Regions from separate parts of the Streptomyces sp. NPDC031121 genome, predicted to be linked through region 2. Evidence: riboswitches for the same ligand, from Rfam matches in the RefSeq annotation. Region 2 holds a riboswitch; the other holds the start of a gene.
What was found. Region 2 has a riboswitch for cobalamin ahead of ACZ462_RS24845 (ABC transporter substrate-binding protein). Riboswitches for the same ligand answer to the same signal wherever they lie in the genome.
Positions count from the first base shown of each region.

Region 1 (7,681 bases), on a different contig from region 2:
CGCCATGCCGACCCTGCGGATGCCGTCCGTCACGGAGTTCGCCTCCCGCGGCGACGGCCCCGTCTTCGCCGGGTCGATGTTCCCGTTCGTCTTCATCACGATCGCCTGCGGCGCCCTCTCCGGCTTCCACGCCCTGGTCTCCTCCGGCACCACCCCGAAGATGATCCAGAAGGAGACCCAGGTCCGGGTCATCGGCTACGGCTCCATGCTCACCGAGTCCTTCGTGGCCGTCATGGCGATGATCTGCGCGACGATCATCGAGCCCGGTCTGTTCTTCGCCGTCAACTCCCCCGCCGGCGTCGTCGGCACCACCGTCCAGAGCGCCTCGCAGGCCGTTGCGGACTTCGGCTTCGCCGTCTCGCCCGAGTACCTCGCCCAGGCCGCGAAGGACGTCGAGGAGAGCAGCCTGCTGTCCCGCACCGGCGGCGCGCCGACGTTCGCACTCGGAATGTCGGAGATCTTCTCGGCCGTCGTCGGCGGCACCGCCATGAAGGCGTTCTGGTACCACTTCGCCATCATGTTCGAGGCCCTGTTCATCCTGACCACGCTCGACGCGGGCACCCGCGTCGGCCGGTTCATGCTCCAGGACACCCTCGGCAACGTGCACAAGTCCTTCAAGGACGTCAGCTGGAAGCCGGGCGTGTGGCTGGCGAGCGGGCTCGTCGTCGGCGCCTGGGGGTACTTCCTGTGGGTCGGCGTGAAGGACCCGCTGGGCGGCATCAACCAGCTCTTCCCGCTGTTCGGCATCGCGAACCAGCTGCTCGCCGCGGTGGCCCTGGCCGTCTGCACGACGCTGCTGGTGAAGTCCGGCCGCCTCAAGTGGGCCTGGGTGACCGGCGTGCCGCTCGCCTGGGACGTGGCCGTCACCCTCACCGCGAGCTACCAGAAGATCTTCTCGGACGACGTGAAGGTCGGGTTCTTCGCCCAGCGCGAGAAGTACCGGGAGGGCATCGAGGCCGGGCAGGTGCTGAAGCCCGCCAAGAACATGGACGAGATGCACACCATCGTCACCAACGCCACGGTGGACGGGGTGCTGTCGGCGCTGTTCGCCCTCCTGATCCTCATCGTGCTCCTGGATGCGCTCCGGACCTGCGTCAAGGCCGTCCGCGACCCCGCGTCGGCCACGCTCTCGGAGGTCCCGTGGACCGAGTCGAAGATCGTCGCCCCGGCCGGGCTCATCGCGACGCGCGAGGAGCGGGCCGAACTCGCCGCGGCCGGCCTGGAGTCCGGCGGCGGCCGCGTGAAGGAGCCGGTGGCATGAGCGGCGGCGTCCGCGGCGCCCTGGCGAAGGCGCGGTTCTACGTACGGGAGTTCTCCGGCGAGGCGGCGTACGACCGGTACGTCGCGCACGCCCGCTCCCACGATCCGGACGCCGAGGTCATGACCCGCCGCGCCTTCGAACGCGCCCGCACCGACGCGCGCGAGGGGGACCCCCGGGGCGGCTTCCGCTGCTGCTGAGGGCTGCCGCACCGGCGCATGGACAGGGGCCCCGCCATCCGGCGGGGCCCCTGCGCCTCAGACGGCCTCAGCGCACCCAGTTCTTGAGCGGCTCGGTCTGCAAGGTGATGCCGACGGGCTCGGGCAGAGCGATGTCCGATCCGTACGGTACGACGTGAACGCTCTCGTACCGGCGGCCGTTCGGCTGGCTGTAGACGGACACCTCGCACTTGGCCCTGTCGATGAGCAGGTAGACAGGGATGCCCGTCTCCGCATAGGCCCGGGGCTTCTCGACATGGTCACGACGATGCGTGTCCGAATCCCAGGACGTCACCTCGACGGCCATCAGGATCGGTTCGGGGTCGGCCCAGTCACCCTGCCCTACAAAAGCGTCCTCGTGTGCGAGTACGGCGTCCGGGATCGCCCGCCCCGTCCGGTACTCCTGCGCCTTGATCCCAACGCCTTGGTGCAGCCAGAGTTCGGACTGGTGCTGGATACAGATCCGCGTGAGCCACTGGATGATGCGCCCGTGGTCCCCGTCCGGCATGGCCTTGCTCCTGATGACACCGTCGATGAATTCCAGCCGCAGCCCCTCGATCTCCCGGGCGCCTATGCGCGCGAGGGCCTCGAATTCGTCGGACAGCATGTGGGGCCGGTCGGTCATCACGGTCACGCCTCGCTCGCCTTCCTCGATGGTGCTGTTCTCCTGACGATAGCGCCGGCCACCCGCCCGCGTCCGGCACACCCGGCGGCCCGGACTTCGACAGTCGGCGTTGCGGGGCGCCCGGTGGATCTCACCTACCGACTGGAGCTGTGAGGCCACGCTCAGCGAAGGCGGACACAACATCTAGGGGGTCCCGCAGAGAGCGCCCACCACATGTATGCTCATCCTCGCTGTCGCCGCAGGGGAATCCGGTGGGAATCCGGAACTGTCCCGCAACGGTATGAAGTACACCCATCGGTGTCACCGAAGTCCGACGACCTGCCGACAGTGCGCCCGGCTCGACCGAACCGGGTGCCGACCACGTCCGGGCCTCGCGGTAGGGCCTGCGGACGACGCGCGGTGCCGCCCCTTGCCGGGCCCTGCCCGCGCGCGCCCGCTCGCGCCCGCACCGCCGGTGTCCCGGAGCCGAGCGAGGGAGAGCTCCCCCCGTGACCATCGCGCCTTCCGCACCGCGCGCCGAGTCCGACCCGTCCGACCACGGAGCTGAGGCCGGGGGCCCCGGGGCCGCGCTGCTGCGCACCCTCACCGAGCTGACCGCCGACCTTGCCGACACCGACCCGGGCCGTGTCGCCGCCGCCGCGCTCCGCGGCCGCAGCGCCGCCGCCGACGAGGCCGAGCTGCGCGGGCTGGCCACCGAGGCCGCCGCCGGCCTGATCTCGGAGGACCCGGCGTACTCCCGGCTCGCCGCCCGGCTGCTGACGGTCGCCGTCGCCGAGGAGGCCGCGAGCCAGGGCTCGACGTCCTTCTCCGCCTCCGTCGAGGTCGGCCACCGCGAGGGCCTGATCGCCGACCGCACCGCCGAGTTCGTCCGCCTGCACGCGGCCCGCCTCGACGCGCTCGTCGAGCACACCCTCGCCGAGGGCGCCGACGACCGCTTCGGCTTCTTCGGCCTGCGCACCCTGCACAGCCGCTACCTGCTGCGCCACCCGATCACCCGCCGGGTCATCGAGACCCCGCAGCACTTCATGCTGCGCGTCGCCTGCGGCCTCGCCGCTGACGACAGCGCCGCCGCCGTCGAGGAAGTCGCCTCCCTGTACCGGCTGATGAGCCGCCTGGACTACCTGCCGTCCTCCCCCACGCTCTTCAACTCCGGCACCCGGCACCCGCAGATGTCCTCCTGCTACCTGCTGGACTCCCCGCTGGACGAGCTCGACTCGATCTACGACCGCTACCACCAGGTGGCGCGCCTGTCGAAGCACGCCGGCGGCATCGGCCTGTCGTACTCGCGCATCCGCGCCCGCGGCTCCCTGATCCGCGGCACCAACGGCCACTCCAACGGCATCGTCCCGTTCCTGAAGACCCTCGACGCCTCCGTCGCCGCCGTGAACCAGGGCGGCCGCCGCAAGGGCGCCGCCGCCGTCTACCTGGAGACCTGGCACGCGGACATCGAGGAGTTCCTGGAGCTGCGCGACAACACCGGCGAGGACGCCCGCCGCACGCACAACCTGAACCTCGCGCACTGGATCCCCGACGAGTTCATGCGCCGCGTGAACGCCGACGGCGAGTGGTCGCTGTTCTCCCCGTCCGACGTCCCCGAGCTGGTCGACCTGTACGGCGAGGAGTTCGACGCCGCCTACACCAAGGCCGAGCAGGCCGGGCTCGCCAAGAAGACCATGCCCGCCCGCGAGCTGTACGGCCGCATGATGCGCACCCTCGCGCAGACCGGCCAGGGCTGGATGACCTTCAAGGACGCCTCCAACCGGACCGCGAACCAGACCGCGCTGCCCGGCACCGTCGTCCACTCCTCCAACCTGTGCACCGAGATCATCGAGGTGACCAACGACGGCGAGACCGCCGTCTGCAACCTCGGCTCGGTCAACCTCGGCGCGTTCGTGCTCACCGAGACGGGCGAGATGGACTGGGAGCGCCTGGACGAGACCGTCCGCACGGCCGTGACCTTCCTCGACCGCGTCGTGGACATCAACTTCTACCCGACCGAGCAGGCCGGCCGCTCCAACGCCAAGTGGCGGCCCGTGGGCCTGGGCGCGATGGGCCTGCAGGACGTCTTCTTCAAGCTGCGCCTGCCCTTCGACTCCGCCGAGGCCAAGGCCCTGTCCACGAAGATCGCCGAGCGCATCATGCTCGCGGCGTACGAGGCCTCCGCCGACCTCGCCGAGAAGCACGGCCCCGTCCCGGCGTGGGCGGAGACCCGTACGGCGCAGGGCGTGCTGCACCCCGACCACTACGACACGGAGCGGTCCTGGCCGGAGCGCTGGGAGGCGCTGCGCGCCCGGATCGCCGAGACCGGCATGCGCAACTCGCTGCTGCTGGCCATTGCGCCGACGGCGACGATCGCGTCGATCGCGGGCGTGTACGAGTGCATCGAGCCGCAGGTGTCCAACCTGTTCAAGCGCGAGACGCTGTCGGGCGAGTTCCTCCAGGTCAACGCCTACCTGGTCGAGGACCTGAAGAAGCTCGGGGTGTGGGACGCGCAGACCCGCGAGGCGCTGCGCGACTCGTCGGGCTCGGTGCAGGGCTTCGGCTGGATCCCGGCCGACGTCCGCGAGCTGTACCGGACGGCGTGGGAGATCCCGCAGCGCGGCCTGATCGACATGGCGGCGGCCCGCACCCCGTACCTGGACCAGTCGCAGTCGCTGAACCTGTTCATGGAGACGCCGACCATCGGCAAGCTGTCGTCGATGTACGCGTACGCCTGGAAGCAGGGTCTGAAGACGACCTACTACCTGCGGTCGCGTCCGGCGACGAAGATCGCCCGGGCCGCTTCGGGCACCGCCGTCCCGGCCGCCGCGACCCCGCTGCCGCAGGCCGTGGACGCCGAGGCGCTGGCGTGCTCGCTGGAGAACCCCGAGTCCTGCGAAGCCTGCCAGTAGCCCCCTCCCGCCACCCGACCACCACTCCTGGAGGACGGCGCCGCGCGCGCCGACTGCTATGACCGACAAGAACCTGCTCGACCCCGGCTTCGAGCTGACGCTCCGCCCGATGCGCTACCCGGACTTCTACGAGCGCTACCGGGACGCGATCAAGAACACGTGGACGGTGGAGGAGGTCGACCTCCACTCGGACGTGGCCGACCTGGCGAAGCTGACGCCCGCCGAGCAGCACATGATCGGCCGGCTGGTCGCGTTCTTCGCGACGGGCGACTCGATCGTGGCGAACAACCTGGTCCTGACGCTGTACAAGCACATCAACTCCCCGGAGGCGCGCCTGTACCTGTCGCGCCAGCTGTTCGAGGAGGCCGTGCACGTCCAGTTCTACCTGACGCTGCTCGACACCTACCTGCCCGATCCGGACGACCGCGCGGCCGCCTTCGCCGCGGTGGAGAACATCCCCTCCATCCGCGAGAAGGCCCAGTTCTGCTTCAAGTGGATGGACTCGGTCGAGAAGATCGACCGGCTGGAGACGCAGGCCGACCGCCGCCGCTTCCTGCTGAACCTGATCTGCTTCGCCGCGTGCATCGAGGGCCTGTTCTTCTACGGCGCCTTCGCGTACGTGTACTGGTTCCGCTCGCGCGGCCTGCTGCACGGCCTGGCGACCGGCACGAACTGGGTCTTCCGCGACGAGACCATGCACATGAACTTCGCGTTCGAGGTCGTGGACACGGTCCGCAAGGAGGAACCGGAGCTGTTCGACGACGCCCTCCAGCAGCAGGTCACGGACATGCTGAAGGAGGCCGTCGAGGCAGAGCTCCAGTTCGGCCGCGACCTGTGCGGCGACGGCCTGCCCGGCATGAACACCGAGTCGATGCGCGAGTACCTGGAGTGCGTCGCCGACCAGCGCCTGGTGCGCCTCGGCTTCCCGCCGGTGTACGGCTCGCAGAACCCGTTCTCGTTCATGGAGCTCCAGGGCGTGCAGGAGCTGACGAACTTCTTCGAGCGCCGCCCGTCGGCGTACCAGGTCGCGGTCGAGGGCACCGTCGACCTGGACGAGGACTTCTAGCCGGCTGCGGCCCCCGCGGCCGCTCCCGCACCACCACCGGACCGGCCGGCGGCTGCCTCGTGCAGCGGCCGGCCGATCGGCGTTCGGCGGGCACACTGTGGTCATGCTGAAGAACGTGGCGGTGGCGCTGTTGCCGGGGGTGGCCCCCTTCGAGCTGGGCATCTTCTGCGAGGTGTTCGGCATCGACCGCAGCGCGGAGGGGCTGCCGGCATTCGACTTCGCCGTCTGCGCGGTGGACGGGCGCCGCACCCCCGCCGGCGACGGGCACTTCGACGTGGTCGCCCCGCACGGGGTGGAGCGCCTGGAGGAGGCGGACCTGATCTGCGTCCCCGCCGACCGCGGCGCCGCCACGCGCACGTACCCCGAGCCGCTGCTGGCGGCCCTGCGCCGGGCCGTGGACCGCGGAGCACGCGTCCTCAGCGTGTGCAGCGGTGCCTTCGTGCTGGGCGCGGCCGGACTGCTCGACGGCCGGCGCTGCACCACGCACTGGATGCATGCCGAGGCCCTGGCGCGGCGCCACCCGCTGGCCGCCGTCGACCCGGACGTGCTGTACGTGGACGAGGGCCCGGTGGTCACCGCCGCGGGCACGGCCTCCGGGATCGACGCCTGCCTGCACCTGCTGCGGCAGGAGCACGGCGCGGAGGCGGCCGGAGTGGTGGCCCGGCGGATGGTGGTGCCGCCGCACCGGGACGGCGGCCAGGCCCAGTACATCCGGCGCCCGCTGCCCCGCATGCCGGGCGACGCCCTCGGCGGGGTGATCGCGTGGATGGGCGGCCACCTGGCCGAGGAGATCACCGTCGAGCAGCTCGCCGAGCGGGCCCGGATGTCCCCGCGGACGTTCGCGCGCCGCTTCCTCCAGGAGACGGGCACGACCCCCTACCGGTGGGTGCTGCGGCAGCGCGTGCTGCTGGCGCAGGAGCTGCTGGAGGCCACCGACGACACGGTGGACGCCATCGCGGGCCGCTGCGGCTTCGGCAGCGCGGCCGTGCTGCGCCACCACTTCCTGCGGACCCTCGGCACGACGCCGAACGCCTTCCGCCGCACCTTCCGCGGGCCGGGCGCGGCGGCCTGAGGCCGGGGGCGGGCCGCCTCGCCGCCGCGCGCGCCTGCGGGCGTCAGTCGTTCGGGACGGTCTCGTAGCGCGGAGTGCCCTCGGCCATCTGCCGCAGGGCGTCCTTGCGGTCGCGCTTGGAGAGGCGGTCGATGTACAGGTAGCCGTACAGGTGGTCCGTCTCGTGCTGGAGGCAGCGCGCGAAGTAGCCGGTGCCCCGCACCTTGATCGGGTTGCCCTGGGCGTCCTGCCCGGTGACCTCGGCGTAGTCCGGGCGGGCCAGCGAGGCGTACGCGGTCGGTACGGACAGGCAGCCCTCGTTGGAGTCGTCGAGGACGCGGGAGCCGGCCGGCAGCTCCACGAGCTTCGGGTTGACGACGACGCCGGTGTGGCGGACGCCCTCGTCGTCCGGGCAGTCGTAGACGAAGACCTTGGCGTCCACGCCGATCTGGTTCGCTGCGAGCCCGACGCCCTCGGCGGCCTTCTGGCTGGCGAACATGTCGTCGATCAGCTTGGCCAGTTCGTCGCCGAACTCGGTGACGTCCTTGCACTCGCGGTGCAGCACCGGGTTG
Region 1 covers NZ_JBVIGV010000001.1:419,663-427,343, reverse strand. Annotated here, with positions in the region: gene ACZ462_RS02035 (carbon starvation CstA family protein) at 1-1,261, shown strand, start outside; gene ACZ462_RS02030 (YbdD/YjiX family protein) at 1,258-1,458, shown strand; gene ACZ462_RS02025 (Uma2 family endonuclease) at 1,526-2,110, opposite strand; cobalamin riboswitch at 2,319-2,441, shown strand; gene ACZ462_RS02020 (ribonucleoside-diphosphate reductase subunit alpha) at 2,590-4,992, shown strand; gene ACZ462_RS02015 (ribonucleotide-diphosphate reductase subunit beta) at 5,051-6,058, shown strand; gene ACZ462_RS02010 (helix-turn-helix domain-containing protein) at 6,162-7,130, shown strand; gene def (peptide deformylase) at 7,174-7,681, opposite strand, start outside.
Region 1: it holds a riboswitch for cobalamin, as region 2 does, so the genes downstream of both, ACZ462_RS02020 (ribonucleoside-diphosphate reductase subunit alpha) here and ACZ462_RS24845 (ABC transporter substrate-binding protein) in region 2, are expected to answer to the same signal.

Region 2 (7,681 bases):
CGACTTCGCCGCCTGGGCCGCCCGGCACCCCGGCCACGGCCTCGGATCCACCGCGGCGGCCGTCCGCGCCACCGTCGAGGGCCTGGTGCGGAAGGCGGCGGAGCGGCCCGTACCCGTGGCCGGCTTCCACGTGGACGACCACGTACTGCCGCTCGTCCTGCACGCGTACGGCATGGACGAGGCCGACAACGCGCTGTACGCCGCCGCGCTGCGCCAACTCCTCGACGCGGCGGAGGGGCGGCCGGTCGAGGCCTCCGAGGACCTCCGCGCCGTACTGACGGCCCTGCTGCGGCCGAGCGCCACGGGGGCCGACACGGACCTCTCCGCCGCCATGGCGACCGTCTGCGGCGACGTCACGACCCCGCGCGACCCCGACTGGTACCGGCGCGCCGTCGAACGGGCGCGCCCCGAACAGCCGGTGTTCGGGCCGCTGGTGAACGGCCCCGTGCCGTGCGCCTTCTGGCGGGAGAGGCCGCGGGAGGGGTTCCCGGAGATCCGCAACGACGTGCCCGCCCTCCAGCTCCAGGCCGCCGGCGACACCCGCACCCCGTACGAGGGCGGGCTGGGCATGCACCGCAGGATGCGCGGCTCCCGTCTGGTGACCGTCCCCGTCCGCACGCACGGGATCCTCGGCTCGCCGCACGGCCCGTGCGCCCGTCAGGCGGCGAACGACTACCTGCGGGACGGCATACTGCCCGCCCGCGACACGGAGTGCGCCCCCTGACCGGCGCGCCGGGGGCCGGTCCGGCTCCCCGGCGGCTCAGCGTGCGGGGAGCGCGCCGGGGGCCGCCGGGGGCCGGGCGGGCGGCAGGGCGGGCCGCAGCCCGTAGAGCCGCTCGCGCAGGGCGAAGAGGTCCCGGATCTTGCCGACCTGGGCCAGGCGGGCGAGGAGGGTGTCGATGCGGCGGTCGTCGCCGCGGTGCGCCGCCTGGAGGATCTCCTCGATGAGGCGGGCCGCTTGCAGGGCACGGTGCTCGCTGTCCACGGCAGGCCCCTACCCACGGAACGCCCCGCCTAGTGCTGTGACCAGGAAGACCTGCCGCCGGTACCGGAGGGCCGTCAGTGGCGGATGATGTTCTCCGCCTGAAGGCCCCGGTCCGACTGGGTGATGTCGAAGCTGACCTGCTCGCCCTCCATGAGCTCGCGGTAGCCGTTTCCGGCGATTCCCGAGTAGTGGGCGAAGACGTCCGGTCCTCCCCCGTCCTGGGCGATGAAGCCGAACCCCTTCTCCGCGCTGAACCACTTGACCGTGCCCTTGGCCATCTTGCCTCCTGCTGCGAACTGCGGGCGGCCGCCCTGCTCCGGGCGGCGACCCCCAGACCTACCGCGCACGGCGCCCGCGGCGCGGCTGCCACACCGACAGGTCACACGCTCCGGGCGTCCTTTCGGGGGGCGGGCGCGCCGTCCGAGGGGGAGGCGGACGGGGTGGGGAGCCGCGCCTCCCGAGGGGCGGGGGCGGGCGCCGCCGGGTGAGGACTTCGTGCAGCGGCTTGCCGCGGTCGGGGTGCCGCTGGTAACGGGCGGGCCCGTCGGCGCGGGTTGCGGCGCAGCGGCGCACGTCCCCGGCGCGAGCCCCGGCATGTGCGCCCTTCACGCCCAAGTGACCGGAATGTAATATCTCCAGGTCATCGCCGCGACGGGAGACAGGAAGCCGGTGCAAGTCCGGCACGGTCCCGCCACTGTGACCGGGGAGCAGCCCCTCAGAAGCCACTGCGCGCACGGCGTGGGAAGGCGGGGGGAACGCCGATCCGGGAGTCAGGAAACTGGCCTGTCGCGGGCCCGTTCCGAGGAGCGCGGACTCCCCAGGAGGCTCTACGTGTACGTCGGCATGCCCGGCTCCCTGCAACTCCCCCCGTCCCGCCGCCCGTCGCACCGCCGCGCCCTGCGCGCGGCCGCGGCCGCCGCCCTGGTCCCGGTGCTGGCCGCCGGCTGCGGCGGCGGCACCGATCCGGCCGGGGAGGACGGCAGGCCCGCGGCCGCTCCGGCGGCGGGCTTCCCGCTCACCGTCGACAACTGCGGCACCCGCACCACCTACGACAGGCCGCCCGCCCGGGCGGTCACCATCCACCAGCACCCGGCCGAGCTGATGCTGGCGCTCGGACTGAAGGACCGCATGGCGGGCACCGCCTTCCCCGACTCGCCCGTCCTGCCGCAGCACGAGCAGGACTTCAAGGGCATCAAGCAGCTCGCGGCGAAGGAGCCCTCCTTCGAGACCGTCGTCAACGCCGAGCCCGACTTCGTGTACGGCGGCTACGGCAGCGCCTTCGCGGAGAAGGAGGGACGGTCGCGCAAGGCGTTCGCGGACGCCGGCATCGACACCTACCTCAACCGCGAGTACTGCGGGAAGAAGCAGGTGTCCATGGAGGACGCCTACGAGGAGATCCGCACCATCGGCGGCATCTTCGGCGTCAGGGACCGGGCCGACGCCCTGGTCGCCGACCTGCGGGCCCGCATCGAGAAGACCGGCAAGGCCGTGGAGGGCGCCCCCGCCGTGCCCGTGTTCGTCTACGACAGCGGCGACAAGGCGGCGTTCACCGCCGGCGGCAAGAGCCTCGGCACCGAGATCATCAGGCTGGCCGGCGGGCGCAACGTCTTCGACGACCTCGGCGAGGTCTTCGGCGACGTCTCCTGGGAGCAGGTCGTCGAGCGCAGGCCCGAGGTCATCGCCATCTACGACTACGCCGGCGCCGGCAGCGTGCAGCAGAAGAAGGACTTCCTGCTCTCCCAGCCCGCCCTCGCCGACGTTCCCGCGATCAGGAACAAGCGCTTCGTGGTGGTGCCGCTGACCGCCACCCTCGTCGGCGTGCGCCCGCCGTACGCGGTCGAGGACCTGGCCCGCGGCCTGCACCCCGAGCGCTTCCGGTGACGGCCGCCGCCGCGGCCCGGCCGCGGGAGGAAGCCCCGGCCGGCCGGGCCGGGGAGGACGGCCGCGCCCCGGCCCGGCGCACCGGCCGGGCCCGGTTCCCGCTCGTCCTCGCGGGCCTGGGCGTCCTGCTGCTCCTGTCCGTGACCGCCGGACTCGCCATCGGCTCGGTGCACGTGCCGCCCGGCGAGGTCTGGGGCATCGTCGGCCACGCCCTCGGCGCCGACCGGTCCGAGCCGGCGTGGTCGCGGGCCCGCGAGCACATCGTGCTGGACGTGCGCGCGCCGCGCGTCCTGCTCGGCGCCGTCACCGGGGCCGGGCTCGCGGTGGTGGGCACCGCGATGCAGGCCCTCGTACGGAACCCGCTCGCGGAGCCGTACCTGCTGGGCGTGTCCTCCGGGGCCTCCCTCGGCGCGGTCGCCGTGATCGTCTTCGGGTTCACGCTGTTCGGCGCGGTGTCGCTGTCGCTGGCCGCCTTCGCCGGCGCGCTCGTGACGCTGCTGCTCGTCTACACCACGGCGCGCGCCGGGGGCCGGATCACGCCGGTGCGCCTGGTGCTCTCCGGTGTGGCCTTCGCGTCGGTGCTCACCGCGGTGATGGACCTGCTGCTGCTGACCGCCGGCCGCGGCAACGAGGCCCGCACGGTCCTGGCCTGGACGCTGGGCGGACTCGGCGGCGTGCAGTGGAGCACCCTGTGGCTGCCCGCCGCCGCACTGCTGCTCGGCACCGCCGTACTCCTCGTCCAGGCCAGGCCGCTGAACCTGCTGCTGACCGGCGAGGAGCCGGCGACCACCATGGGGCTGGACGTGGCCCGCTTCCGGGCCCGCATGTTCGTCCTGCTCTCGCTGGTCACCGGGGTGCTGGTGGCGGCCGCCGGCCCCATCGGGTTCGTCGGCCTGATCCTGCCGCACACCGTCCGGCTGTTCGTCGGCAGCGACCACCGCAGGGTCCTGCCGACGGCGGCGCTGGCCGGCGCGGTGTTCCTGGTCTGGGCGGACATCGCCGCCCGCACCGTCGCCGCACCGATGGAGATTCCCGTCGGCGTGCTGACGGCCCTGTGCGGGGGCCCGTTCTTCCTGTGGCTGATGCGGCGGGACGCCCGCCGCCGGGACGCCCGGGGGGCGGCATGAACGCGACCGATCTGGCTGTGGAGCGGCTCACCCTCACCGCCGGCGCGCACCGGCTGGTGCGGGAGGTGTCACTGACGGCCCGGCCCGGCGAGGTGGTCGGCCTGGTCGGGCCGAACGGCAGCGGCAAGTCCAGCCTGCTGCGCTCCGTCTACCGGGTGCTGCGCCCCCGGGCCGGGCAGGTGCTGGTGGACGGCTCCGACGCCTGGGCGCTGCCGGTGCGGGAACTCGCCCGCACCGTCGCCGCGGTGGTGCAGGAGCCCGGCGGCGACTTCGAGATGACGGTGCGGGAGGTGGTCGCCATGGGCCGCACCCCGCACAAGCGGCTGCTGGACGCCGACACCGCCGAGGACGCCCGCCTGATCGCCCGGGCGCTGGAGGCGGTGGACGCGGCCGGGCTGGCGGAGCGCCCGTTCGGGCAGCTGTCCGGGGGCGAGCGCCAGCGGGTGCTCATCGCCCGGGCGCTGACCCAGCAGCCGTCTCTGCTGGTCCTGGACGAGCCGACCAACCACCTCGACATCCGGCACCAGTTGGAGGTGCTCGGGCTGCTGCGGCGGCTGCCGGCGACCGTGCTGGTGGCCCTGCACGACCTGAACCTCGCCGCCTCCTACTGCGACCGGCTCTACGTGCTGTGCGGCGGCGGGGTGACCGCCTCGGGCACACCGGCGGAGGTGCTGACCGCGGAGCTGCTGGCCGAGGTGTACGGGGTGGAGGGCGAGGTCGCCGTGCACCCGCGGACGGGGGCGCCGCAGGTCACCTTCCTGCCGGTTCAGTCCGGCCCGTGAACGTGCGGCGCCGGCGCGGGCTTCGGCCCGGCCGGCCGGGTCCGCCCGCCGTCGCGGGCCCGTGGCCGCGACGGCGAGGATGGCGGCCGCAGCACCGGATCCGGTCACCGCACGCCGCGCCGATTCCCCCTGCCTCCCCGGCGCTTCGGACCGCCGGCCGGAAGGGGCGGTACAGTCTGCCGTTGATCTTGACGGTGGCGGGGGCGGGAGAAGGACGTGGCACGGCAGGGCGGGTACGGACAGCGGACGGGCGCGGGGCCGGGGCCGGCGGCGGGCGCGGGGCCCGGCATGCCCGCCGGCCGGCCGGGAGACCGCCGCCACGGCTGCGTGACCGTCATCGCGGCCCCCTTCGCCCTCGCGGCCCGCGTACACCGCCCCGGGCGGCCGGACCGGCTCGCCGACCCGGTCATACGCCGGGTTGCGCTCGCCCGGACCGGTGTCGGACTGGCCGCCACCGCCTGGCTGTTCTACGCGTTCACCCTGCGCGAGGAGGCCAAGGCCGTCGTCGACGACAGGCTCACCGACCTGCTGATCAGTGCGGCGGTGCTCGCGGTCGTGGGCCCCGTCGCGGTGGCGGCCTTCCTCGCGGCTGCCCGCCCTCCCCTGCGCGCCCGCTACCGCCGGCGGCTCGGCGGCCCGCTCGCCGCGTGGGGCTGCCTGATCGCGGCGGCCGGCCTCCAGTGGTTCGCGCTCCGCCCCGACCTGCGGGACCCGCTCTTCGCCGGCGCCGGCGACGTCGGCTTCCTCCTCGGCCTGCTGTTCCAGCTGGGCAGCCTCTTCCTGCTGCCGTTCCTCCTCGCCTCCTCGGTGCTGTGCGTCCACCACGCCTTCCGGACCGGCGACGTCCACGAGGTGTTGCCGCCGCTGCTCTCCCCGGTCGTCGTCCTGGTGATGTCGGTGCTCCAGGCCGTCGACGGGCCTCCGGTCAACGCCCCGCAGGCCGTCTGGTTCGCCTTCCTCGCGGGCGCGCCCCTCTCGGTCACCGCCCTGTCGGCCTGGGAGCTGCGGCGGCTGCGCACCCGGTACGGGACCACCCTGCGCGGCGCCCTCGGCCGCCGGCCGCACTGACCCGCGGCTTGCGGACCCGCTCCGCGCGGCCGGAGAGCCCGCGGGCATCCGGGTCTCCCGACCCCGCGTTCGCCGTACGGGTTCCCGCCGGGCGGCCGACGCCCCTGTCGGCAACACTGGTCGAAGAGCTCACCGAGGCGATCCGCGACGCACCACCGGCAGCCGCTCCTGGAAGCCGGCCGGGGCACCGGGACGGGCCGGGGATGAGCACGGGACCCGACGAGAAGGGGGCCGGCATGAGCGCCCGCGAGAAGATGAAGGCGAAGACGGAGCAGGCCGTCGGCAAGACCATGCGGAAGGTCGGGCACGCGCTCGGCGACAGGTCCACCACCATGAAGGGCGGTGCCCTGCAGCTCCGCGGGAAGGCCCGGCTGGCGAAGGAGAAGGGGAAGGACGCCCTCAGGCACCGGCACTGACCGGACCACCCCGCAACCAGGACGCACGCGGCCGCCGGACACCACCGGCCGCGTGCGCCTGCGCGTCAGTACCCTCATCCAACGTCCCGTGCGTCACCAGCCCGCTGACATCATCCATGTCATCCATTCGGCGAACCGCCGTGTTGTCATCATTTCGACGACATGCTACAACAGGGGCCGAAGCGCACTGGCAGCCGCTACCGAGCAACCAGGAGGTGTCCCCATGCTGATGCGCACCGACCCCTTCCGTGAGATCGACCGCCTCACCCAGCAGCTCACGGGCCAGGGCACGTGGTCCAAGCCGTCCGTGATGCCGATGGACGCCTACCGCGACGGCGACGCGTACGTGGTCGCGTTCGACATCCCGGGCGTCGGCAAGGACGCGATCGACATCGACGTCGAGCGGAACATGCTCACCGTCAAGGCCGAGCGGCGGCCCGCGCCCCGGTCGGACCGGGCGCAGATGGAGCTCTCCGAGCGGCCCATCGGCGTCTTCTCCCGGCAGATCATGCTGGCGGACACCCTCGACACCGAGCGCATCGAAGCCGAGTACGAGGCCGGTGTCCTGACCCTCCGCATCCCGATCGCCGAGCGCGCCAAGCCGCGGAAGATCGCCATCGGCGGCGGCGAGCCCAAGCAGCTCGGCAGCTGAGCAGCCGAACCCTGCGGCGCCGCCCGCCCTCCCCTCGCCGGCCGGCCCTCCCCCCGCCGCCGGCCGGCTTTCCGGACCGTATCCCCCGCGACCCGAAAGGAAGGCAGACACCGTGTTCGACCAGCCCGCAGTCCTCCGCCGGCCGGCCCCGGACATGACCTACGAGCAGATGCTGGAAGCCGTGCGCTACGAGGGCGCCTATCCCAGCAGCGAGCGCGCCGCCGAAACCGTCGAGCGGGTACTGGCCGCGCTCGGCCGCCGGCTGACCGGCGGTGAACGGGCGGACCTCGCCGCCCGGCTGCCCCTCCAGGCCGCACTGGCCTTCACCGCGCAGGTGCCCTCGCACGAGGAACTGACCGGCTGGGGCTTCGTCAAGGACCTCGCGACCCGCTCCGGCACCAGCCCGGCCACCGCCCGCTGGGACACCGGCGCCGTCCTCTCGGTGGTCGCCCGCCTCGCCGGCCCCGACCTCCTCGCCCGCATCCTGCGGAGCCTTCCCGCCGGCTACGCGCTCCTCTTCGGCCAGATCGACCTCAACGCGAGCCGCACCGCATGACCCCGCGGCACCCGGACCTCAACCGATCGGCAGAGCCGGTTCACCCGGCGGGGTGAGCGGCGGCGGCAGCGGGGGCCGGCGGGCCTACAACGGATGCGTGACATCGCCACCGGCCCCCTGGGACGAGCCGCCGGGCGGCCTGCCCGGCCTCCGGCTCAACCCGCACAGCCCCTCCAAGGCGCTCCGCCGCCCCAACACGGACACCTGCGCCTTC
Region 2 covers NZ_JBVIGV010000013.1:210,724-218,404, forward strand. Annotated here, with positions in the region: gene ACZ462_RS24830 (alpha/beta hydrolase) at 1-724, shown strand, start outside; gene ACZ462_RS24835 (hypothetical protein) at 761-985, opposite strand; gene ACZ462_RS24840 (cold-shock protein) at 1,060-1,263, opposite strand; cobalamin riboswitch at 1,609-1,786, shown strand; gene ACZ462_RS24845 (ABC transporter substrate-binding protein) at 1,817-2,866, shown strand; gene ACZ462_RS24850 (FecCD family ABC transporter permease) at 2,863-3,993, shown strand; gene ACZ462_RS24855 (ABC transporter ATP-binding protein) at 3,990-4,775, shown strand; gene ACZ462_RS24860 (hypothetical protein) at 4,992-5,843, shown strand; gene ACZ462_RS24865 (hypothetical protein) at 6,080-6,259, shown strand; gene ACZ462_RS24870 (Hsp20/alpha crystallin family protein) at 6,483-6,911, shown strand; gene ACZ462_RS24875 (DUF2267 domain-containing protein) at 7,024-7,467, shown strand; gene ACZ462_RS24880 (DUF6083 domain-containing protein) at 7,565-7,681, shown strand, end outside.